One region of the Trichococcus sp. ES5 genome, then DNA from elsewhere that is predicted to be linked to it. Evidence: predicted binding sites of a transcription regulator. Region 1 holds the regulator's gene; each other region holds the start of a gene.
What was found. The regulator Rex, encoded in region 1, represses fermentation and respiration genes when NADH is low (regulators of the CRP and FNR family bind a similar motif). The targets are predictions, from matches to a motif close to TTGTGAANTANTTCACAA.
Positions count from the first base shown of each region.

Region 2: a site for Rex is predicted at 1,770-1,787, ahead of adhE (bifunctional acetaldehyde-CoA/alcohol dehydrogenase). Genes of this name have one in related genera too.
Region 3: a site for Rex is predicted at 1,250-1,267, ahead of ald (alanine dehydrogenase). Genes of this name have one in related genera too.

Region 1 covers NZ_FJND01000005.1:111,177-114,459, reverse strand. Annotated here, with positions in the region: gene TES5_RS06255 (ABC-F family ATP-binding cassette domain-containing protein) at 1-1,385, opposite strand, end outside; gene TES5_RS06250 (redox-sensing transcriptional repressor Rex) at 1,735-2,367, shown strand; gene TES5_RS06245 (DUF4305 domain-containing protein) at 2,437-2,643, opposite strand; gene TES5_RS06240 (CPBP family intramembrane glutamic endopeptidase) at 2,685-3,283, opposite strand, start outside.
Region 2 covers NZ_FJND01000004.1:12,556-15,838, reverse strand. Annotated here, with positions in the region: gene adhE (bifunctional acetaldehyde-CoA/alcohol dehydrogenase) at 1-1,571, opposite strand, end outside; gene TES5_RS04835 (post-transcriptional regulator) at 2,194-2,475, opposite strand; gene yajC (preprotein translocase subunit YajC) at 2,510-2,857, opposite strand; gene tgt (tRNA guanosine(34) transglycosylase Tgt) at 2,935-3,283, opposite strand, start outside.
Region 3 covers NZ_FJND01000046.1:64-3,346, forward strand. Annotated here, with positions in the region: partial or broken gene TES5_RS15300 (IS5/IS1182 family transposase) at 1-85, opposite strand, end outside; gene TES5_RS14730 (nuclease-related domain-containing protein) at 227-1,105, opposite strand; gene ald (alanine dehydrogenase) at 1,296-2,408, shown strand; partial or broken gene TES5_RS14740 (ABC transporter permease) at 2,566-2,958, shown strand.

The sequences.
Region 1 (3,283 bases):
GCCAGCTTGCAGAGCGAAAGCCTTGCCTTCTCGCCGCCGCTCAATGCCGGAATCGTTTTTTCGACATCGGCGCCGGAGAACAGGAAGCTCCCCAGGATACTGCGCACATCTTTTTCGTTCAGCGTGGGGTGAAGATCCCAGATTTCGGCGAGAACGCTCTTGTTTTTGGAAAGGTTGCCTAATTCCTGGTCATAATAACCGAGATCGACATTGGCGCCGAGCTGGACTCTGCCTTTCAAAAGTGGAATCTCGGAAATGATCGACTTCAGCAAAGTGGACTTGCCGATCCCGTTCGGCCCGACGATCGCAATCGCCTGCTGTTTGCGGATATCGAGATTGATCGGATCAGCCAAGATCTTATCGGCATAGCCGACAGCCCCGTTTTCCAGCGTCAAGACGACATTTCCGCTTTCTTTTGCGATATCGAAAGAGAAGCGAGCGGAACGCTCATCGCCTTTCGGTCTGTCCATCCGCTCCATTTTTTCCAGACGTTTGCGGCGGCTTTGCGCCATTTTGGTCGTGGAAGCGCGCGCCAGATTGCGGGCGACATAATCCTCCAGTTTGGATATTTCATCCTGTTGCTTCTCGTAAGCCTTCAATTCCTGCTCCAGGCGGGCGGCTTTCTCGGTCAGATAATAGGAGTAGTTGCCTTTGTAGTGCTGGATCTTGTGGCGGCTGATTTCATACACCTCCGTGGCGACTTTGTCCAGGAAGTATCGGTCATGGGAAACGATCAAAAGCGAACCGTTGTAACCGATCAGATAATTTTCCAGCCAAGCCAGCGTATCGATGTCCAGATGGTTGGTGGGCTCATCCAAAATGAGCAGGTCGTTCTTTTCAAGCAGGATTTTGGCCAAGGCAAGCCTGGTTTTCTGGCCGCCTGACAATTGGGAAATCGGACGATCGTAATCTCCTTCGTAGAACTGGAATCCGTGAAGCACCGAACGGATCTCGGATTCATAGCCGTACGCGTTCTTTTCGTGCAAAGTATGCTGGAGCTGGTCATAGCGTTCCAGAGCTTTTTGGTAGGCTTCTTCATCCTCGAGCAAGTCCGGATCCCCCAAAGCGACGGCGGCTTGTTCAGCTTCCTTACTTAATTGGATGAGCGGGGCAAAAATGGTCAACATTTCCTGCCAAATCGTGTTGGATGAATCGACCGCGCTATGCTGATCCAGGTAGCCGATCGTTACGTCCTTGCTCTTTGAAACAGAGCCGGCATCCGTTGCTTCGATGCCTGCCAAAATCTTCAGCAAGGTCGATTTGCCGGCTCCGTTTCGGCCGACGAGTGCAATACGCGAATGGTCTTGAACAGTAATTTGAATATTGTCGAATAAGACGCTAGCCCCAAAAAGGCGCGCCAAATTTTGTCCTTGCAGTAAAATCATATGTAGTGTCCTCTTTCTAAGCAAATGCTGGCATTTATCCCTTCCATTTTATCACAGCATGCAATGATTCGATAGGGACAAGCAAAGTTATTGCTATATTCACGTATTTGTACATGTGAAAAAATGTTGGCGACTCCGCTTACATTTGTTACAGTATTTCACATGTTGTTCAAAAAAGGCTTCACAATCAAGTCCGATTTCGAACAAATTAGTAGATTTTTCACAATCAGGTGATATAATAGGCAGTATGAAATGAAAGCTTAAGTATGTGAACATACTTTTTAAAGTTTGTCGGAATCGCACAAACACTATGGGTTACGAAATGAAAGAGGAAAGAAGAGGAGAAAAAATGTCGACGAATGATATTCCAAAAGCTACGGCAAGGAGGTTGCCGATTTACCACCGCTATTTGCGCTTTTTGCATAATGCTGGTAAAAAACGTGTTTCATCCACTGAGCTCAGTGAAGCAGTAAAAGTGGATAGTGCTACTATCCGTAGGGATTTTTCATATTTTGGCGCACTGGGTAAAAGAGGATACGGCTATGATGTCGAGTATTTGTTGGATTTCTTCAGCAAAACCTTGAATCAGGACCGTTTGACGAACGTTGCTTTGATCGGTGTGGGTAATTTGGGTCATGCCTTGTTGAACTACAACTTCCACGTAAGCAACAATGTGCGCATCAGTGCAGCATTTGATGTCAATGAAGGCATTGTTGGTAAAATCCTCAGTGGTGTACCGGTGTACCCCATGACGGATATGGTGGAGCAGTTGCGTATCCAACAGATTGATGTAGCCATTCTGACCGTTCCCCAAGAAGTTGCGCAGGATGCAACGAACCGTTTGACCGAAGCGGGCGTTCGCGGCATCATGAACTTTACCCCGATCCGTCTTTCCGTTCCGGAAAATGTCCGCGTTCAGAATGTGGATTTGACGAATGAATTGCAGACGTTGATTTATTTCTTGGACAATGATATCGGCTGAGCAAAGTCGGCAGTTGATGATAAGAAAACGCAAAAAGAAGGATGAGGCCGCCTCATCCTTCTTTTTTTCCTAGTTTTTATCGATGCTGTCTTTGATTTTCAAGTAGGCGTTGAACATGCGAACGCCTTTTACGACATCACTTGTTGCGAACAGCACGCTGATGATGGCCATGAATCCCCACCCCGCAGTATTCACTGCGTCGACTGCCAGCGAAATGAAGAGGATTGCAAAAACAAAACGGATGATTACTTGAATTAATAGATTTTTTAAAGTCATGTTATTCCTTTCTTTTTCCTAAATAGCGGACTTCACGTGCCTTACGAAATGAGTTGGGAGAGAATCGGCAAAGCGGATACGGCATTCATCAACGCATGCGCAATCATCGGAGTGGCTATGTTTCTTGTTCTGTAATAAAGGAAAGAAAACCATAGTCCCAAAGAGCCATAAACCAAATAGTGCCCATCATTATGCGCAATCGCAAAAAGCAAAGCACTGATAGTGGCTGCGCCGACGATCCCGATTGCATCAACCAGATGTGTGACAATCGCTTTACGGAATACAAATTCCTCCATCACAGGTGCAAAGATGATAATGTTAAAAATAAAGAATGGATAGCGGTTTGTCAAGTCCAGCAATACTTCCGTATTTTCGGAAATCACGGGCATCTTGAACAAAAGATACTCCACGTTCATCGCGACGATCTGAATCAGGATAGCTCCCAAGAAGCCAAATATTCCGATCGCGAGCGTTTTTCCGATTGGGGCGGCTGGTTGCTCTGTAAGGCTGTTTTGTGGTGTCCATTTTTTTCTGCTATTCCATGCTACCATAAGGACAGTCCCTAGGAAAGCGAAGAATAGCGAGAGATTCATAGCCGCTGCGATACGATCCGCTTCCGGAATGAAAAAAAGTATAACGA
Region 2 (3,283 bases), on a different contig from region 1:
TCCGAGAAGATTGCGTAAGATACTTTGTTGTTGCGTTGCTTCAATTGTTCGATGACTACATCCACATAGCCGAATTTGACCATGCCGTCGTCGCAGACGATGAAGACTCTTTCGACATCTTTCATGTCACGTAAGTATCTAACTGAATTTTCTTCGAAGTAAACCTTCTCTGGTAATTTAATCCACTGCATATTATTTCTCCTTTTAGCAACAGTTTTCACGTTCAACAAATCTAATGCAGAAACGTTATGAGAAACTGAGTTTCTGCCGTAAGATCCGCAACCCAAAGTTAATGAAGCGATGTTATTGTTGTACAGGTCACCGATACCGGCTTGAGAAGATGGAGAGTTGATAAGCACACGACAAGCTTTCATTTCTTTTCCGAATCGCTCGATCAAGTCATTGCGGCGAGTATGCAGTGCAGCCGAGTGACCTAAGCCACCCAAATCAAGCATTTGTTTGCACAGTTGGATACCATGCTCTGTACTGTCTGATTTCATCATAGCCAATACTGGAGATAATTTTTCTCTTGACATTGGGTATTCTGCTCCGACACCTGGTAATTCAGCGACTAGCATTTTAGTGTTTGCAGGAACGTTCAATCCAGCCAATTCAGCAATCTTACGAGCGTGCATACCGACAACATTCGGTCTTACGCCAGTTTTGGCATCATTCATCACGACATCTTCCAATTGTTGGATTTCTTCAGGTTTAGCAAAGTATACGTTGTGCAGTTGGAATTCTTTTTTGACTTCATCATAGATTTCGCTGTCGACGATTGCAGCTTGCTCTGAAGCACAGATCATACCGTTATCGAATGTTTTTGAAACGATGATGTCGTTTACAGCACGTTTGATGTTTGCTGTTTTTTCGATGTAAGCTGGAACGTTACCAGGGCCAACGCCTAATGCTGGTTTACCTGTAGAATAAGCAGCTTTAACCATTGCAGCTCCACCAGTAGCCAATACGACAGCAACTTCTGGATGGTTGATCAATTCAGCTGTTTTTTCCATTGATACGCCTTCTACCCATTGGATACAGTCAGCAGGTGCGCCCGCTTTGATGGCAGCATCGTAAACAACTTTTGCAGTTGCAGCTGAACATTTTTCTGCGCTTGGGTGGAAAGAGAAGATGATCGGGTTTCTTGTTTTCATACAGATCATCGCTTTGAAGATTGTTGTCGAAGTTGGGTTGGTTGTTGGGATGATACCGGCAACAACACCTACAGGAGCAGCAACTTTCATGATTTGATCTACTTTGTTGTCTTCGATGATACCGACTGTTTTATTTTTTCTGATTGAGTGCCAGATATTTTCAGCGGCATACATATTTTTGATACATTTATCTTCATAAACGCCACGGCCTGTTTCTTCAACTGCCATTTTTGCAAGTGGCATATGTTGCTCCATTGCAGCTAATGCCATTTCGTGGACGATGTGGTCGACTTGTTCTTGGGTATAATCTTCAAACAGAGTCAAAGCTTTTTGGGCTTTTGCAGTGTAGTTGCTGATTTCTTCTTTGACAGTCATCATGGGTTTTTTCTCCTCTAAAACTACTTTTTCTTTACTCATGTGAGATCCTCCTAAAAATATATGTTATCCTTTTCACATGCTTATTATATTTCATGGAATTTCGTTTGTAAAGCGGATAAATGTGATATTTTTCACTTATTTCTGGAACAGCCATTGTAAGCGTGTACAACAGGTTTTTATGCCTCTGCTCGTTTTCACAAATAGTTTATGGAAACAGTCTTCATCTCAACTTTCTTGTTGTGAAATAATTATCATTGTTCGGATTTTATCCGAAAAAAATTTTTTTGAATTTTTTTCCGTAGCGAAAAACGACGTGGTCGTTAGACGTCCCTATCTAATCAATTTGCGCCATTCCGAGACCGCTGAACCGAATAAATCCGCCTGCTAATAATCCAAACCTTCTTTTTTGTAATTAGAGATTCATATTTGAGCGCTAAAAATAATTTTTGTTTATTTCACAGGACCAAAAATGTCCCGACTTGATGATGTCATCAAAAAATTCAATCACCTCGCAAGACCATTATACGAAAATTTGCCCGGCATTCCGAATCATCCATCCTTGTTCCGCTTAACTAAATCAATGTTACTAGCGATCGCCAGAAAATCAGGTATTCAAAAAAGCACAATACTCTGCAGTATTGTGCTTTTTACGGGAAACGATTTATAGGAAATCATCAAAATTGATTTCATCTAATGAAGAGACCTTATAGACTTGCGCTTCTAAAGCAACAAAATCAAAGTAATGGTTTACCGTCGTTTTCATGATATCCCGGATCTGCTGGTAATAATGTGGAGGGACAGTATGCTTCCAAGAAAATTCCTTGAAATAGCGATAGATATCGTCGACTTGGATGTTTTCGTAGCCCAGTTTATTGAACTCAGTTGCTTTCAATTTGAACCATGGCTCCAATTGATCATATTGTTTCTCTGATATAGTAGGCAATCGCCGCCCCTCCTTTCCGATGGATCAAATCGCTTTACTCTTCGTTATTGTCTTCTTGTGTTTGCTCTGTTTCTGTTGCTGTGAAATCTTCGACAATCGCATCATCCGTTGTGATTGTGGCAACCTTCGAAATGCGTGAAATAGCGCGTTTTTCAAAAGTCAGAAAAATCCCTTCGCAATCCAATACGACTGTGTTATCAGCAGAATTGATTTCTTCAACAATTCCGTGCAAGCCGCCGATGGTGACTACTTTATCCCCTGGCTTGATTTGACTCAGCATATCCTGTGTTTTTTGTGCTTGTTTCTTTTGTGGTCTGATCAGGATGAAATACATTACGCCGAACAATACCCCATAAAAGGCAATCATGATTACTGTATCCATACATTTTCCTCCATCTGTGGATTATTTCTATCTATCCTCCACTTTACCAAACTTTAAGTTAGACTACCACCCAAAATCTAAAACTTCTTCGGATTTTCAACGTTGAAGCCGTACTCTTCCACGAATGCTTCCCTGAATTCCAATAGATTATCATCCATGATGGCTTGGCGCACATTTTTCATCAAGTTTATCAAGAAATGGAGATTATGATAAGAGGTCAAGCGCAAGCCAAATGTTTCATCAGCTTTGATTAAATGACGAATGTACGCACGTGTATAATTTTTGCATGTATAGCAATCGCATTTTTCATCCAATGGTCGGAAATCCCGTTCATATTTCGCATTCTTGATGACCAAACGGCCGCTGCTTGTCATACAAGTACCATTTCGCGCTATTCGAGTCGGAAGCACACAGTCGAACATGTCG
Region 3 (3,283 bases), on a different contig from region 1:
AACGGTTTTCTGGGTTCATCGTAAGGCCCAATGGCTGATCGAAGTCATAAATGGTTAATTGCCGATTCGTCTGCTTTTTGTACATTTTCATCGCCTCTTTGTATCATTTTTGAAAAAAGTGCACGGGTTTTTGGTATTTCCCTCTGGAATCCATGCATCTATTATACCAAAAAACAGCTAAAAACGCTGTTGCGATAAGGTTTGTTAATTATTCAGTAGACATTGTTTAGAGCTGTTGAATCATTCTTCTAAGCCTGTTTTGCGAGTAAACACCGCCGCACCATTCATAAAGAACCTTGCTTCTTAGAGGCATATTGGGAAATAATTGCTTCAACTCATTCCAGTGGAACAAAATTAATGCGCGATGAGTCCCTCGTATCCCGCAATTGGTGCAGTCATAAACTTGCCTGGAATGATGGAGTGAAAACGAGCCACAATCGGGGCAGCGTAATCCTTTGTGCAAATCTTCGTAGCAGTAGGGAGGAATATGATCCCAAAATGCGCGCTCCACTCCTTGCTGCGCGAGCAACTTTTGTACAACTAAATGGTGATACCGTGTGAGCGGCGGGGCTCCTTTTGCTAGAGAAGTGAAGTGCCGCTTCAATTGAGTCGGCAGGAGCAAGGTTTCTTGCTCAGGTGCTCCTAGTAGGGTAAATTCAGGATGGACCATAACCGCATAGGCTTTTACTTGAAAATCTTTTGCATACCCCAACTCCCTTAACAAATTCTTGAACCGATTTTTGTTGTCTTGCATTTGGATTTGCGGATTGCTGATTTCAAATCCTGTTTCCGATAGCCACATTTCCTTTCCGTAGCGATAGGTTCCGCTAAAACTCTTTACTTCGTATAAATAGAAGGATGTACCGGCCAAAACAATCGTGTCCCATTGGAAGGCATTTCCCATTTGTGGTTGGAGCAATGCTCCCGGGAAAATCAATATCGAATCGCCACACCCTTCCATCTGCTGATCTAGTTTTTCTTCCCACTCGTGCCCTTTTCTTAAATGGGTCAAATAATCAGCTGATTTCCCATTAAGAGCCGTGCGAGATGCCAGCGACTCCATGATATGCAATGTTAAACTCTTTTCTCGTCTGTATAAAAGCATGAATGTTCACTCCTTTCCTAATAAAATACGCAAAAAATCTGTCTTTCCACTAAAAGAATTATTCCTATTAGGTTGAGGAGGTAACCGCTAACAATCCGCTATTTTCATTGATTTTTAATCGAAATCTTTTCAATCTTTCCTCAAAAGTGATATGATTTACAAGAGAGATTAAAATTGGAGGAGTTTATTTATGCTAATCGGAGTACCGAAAGAAATCAAGAACAACGAGAACCGGATTGGATTGACGCCCCTGGGAGTAGCCTTGCTTGTAAAAAATGGCCACCAGGTAATGGTTCAATCGGGCGGAGGACTCGGCTCTGGATTTGAGGACAAGCAGTACGAAGAAGCTGGCGCCACTTTAGAACCTTCTGCAGAGAAAGTATGGTCGGCAGAAATGGTCATTAAAGTAAAAGAACCTCTGCAAGAAGAGTACAAATATTTCCGCGACGATTTAATTATTTTCACGTACCTACACTTGGCAAATGAATTGGAACTGACCAATGCACTAGAAGCAGCCGGAACGGTTGCGATTGGATATGAAACCATGGTCGGCGAATCTGGTGACTTGCCGCTCTTGAACCCAATGAGTATTATTGCCGGTCGTCTGTCTGTTCAAATTGGGGCCCAGTATCTAGAGAGTCAATACGGCGGCAAAGGCGTCTTGATTGGCGGGGTACCAGGTGTGCGTAACGGGAAAGTAGTCATCATTGGTGGAGGCGTAACCGGTAGGAATGCACTCCAAATCGCACTTGGACTTGGCGCGCACTGTACGGTTCTTGACGTGAAACCAGAAGTTTTGGAAGAGATTGAATCGTTATATGGGAACGAAGTCATCACTTTAATGTCAAACTCCGTGAATATTGAGCGTGCAATCCAAGACGCGGATATCGTGATTGGAGCCGTCCTTATTCCAGGACGCAAGGCACCAACACTGGTTACCGAAGAAATGGTGAAGAAAATGCAGCCGGGCTCTGTCATTGTGGATATCGCGGTGGACCAAGGCGGAATTTTTGAAACGGAAGACCGAGTAACATCCCATGATGATCCGGTTTATGAAAAATATGGGATTTTGCACTATGCGGTACCAAATATGCCGGGTGCTGTTTCGAAAACATCAACGATTGCGCTAACCAATGCTACCTTGCCTTATGCAGTGAAGATTGCTAATCAAGGATACTTGGAAGCGGCGAAGAATGATGCTACCATCATGACTGGAATCAATGTCTACAAAGGTAAACTGACGAATGCAGATGTAGCCGATTCGTTGAATAAAGAATACACCGATATTGCAAAACTATTCTAGATAGGGAAAGACTGGAGAGTGTGGAAGCATCCTTCAGTTTTTTTGTGTAAAAAACCAGTTTGATAGGAAAATTAATAATTATGGGGTATAATTTCAAAGCAATTTATTTTTAAGTGCGTGAAAAATGAATGATTATAGAAGATAAAGAGGTGCTTTGATGTTTTTAGCATGGAATGAAATAAAATATTCCAAAACTCGTTTTGCGCTTATCATTGGTGTCATGATCTTGGTTTCGTATCTGGTGTACTTCCTAACCGGACTAGCTTACGGATTAGCTCAAGACAACCGTACAAGTGTGGATAAGTGGGGCGCGGATGCCATTGTTTTAACCGATGAATCGAATGCGAATATCAGTATGTCGATGATGCCACGCAATTTGATCGATGAAGTGAACGCGGATGAAGTTGCTGTCCTTGGTCAAACGCCAACCGTTGTTCGAAAAGAAGGATCAACGAGTGAGGATGCAAAAATTACGGTTACGATTTTTGGGATTGAGTCAGATCAATTCTTGATGCCCGAAGTAATTGAAGGAGAAACCTTCACCGAAGACTGATATCCGCCACAGGAAATTACCAGCAGTGACATAGTTATTACCACCTAGTGACATCAAAATTACCACTGACTGACAGATAAGTTACCAGTGGAAAAAACGCTCACGAAAAGCTGCCCAAATCCTTTATCTAAAGGATTTGGGCAGCTTTTGTGAATAACGTCAAAATGGAACCATTAGTGTGTAAGGTTGAACAGTAAGTGGACAGAGCGTTTAAAACCAACAATCCTGACCCTAAGGTCACCTAAGAGCCGTTCCATATAATCCAGGAACGGCTCTTAGGGAATATCTAATATGTTTTCTACCTGTAAAATTTAAAGTCAGT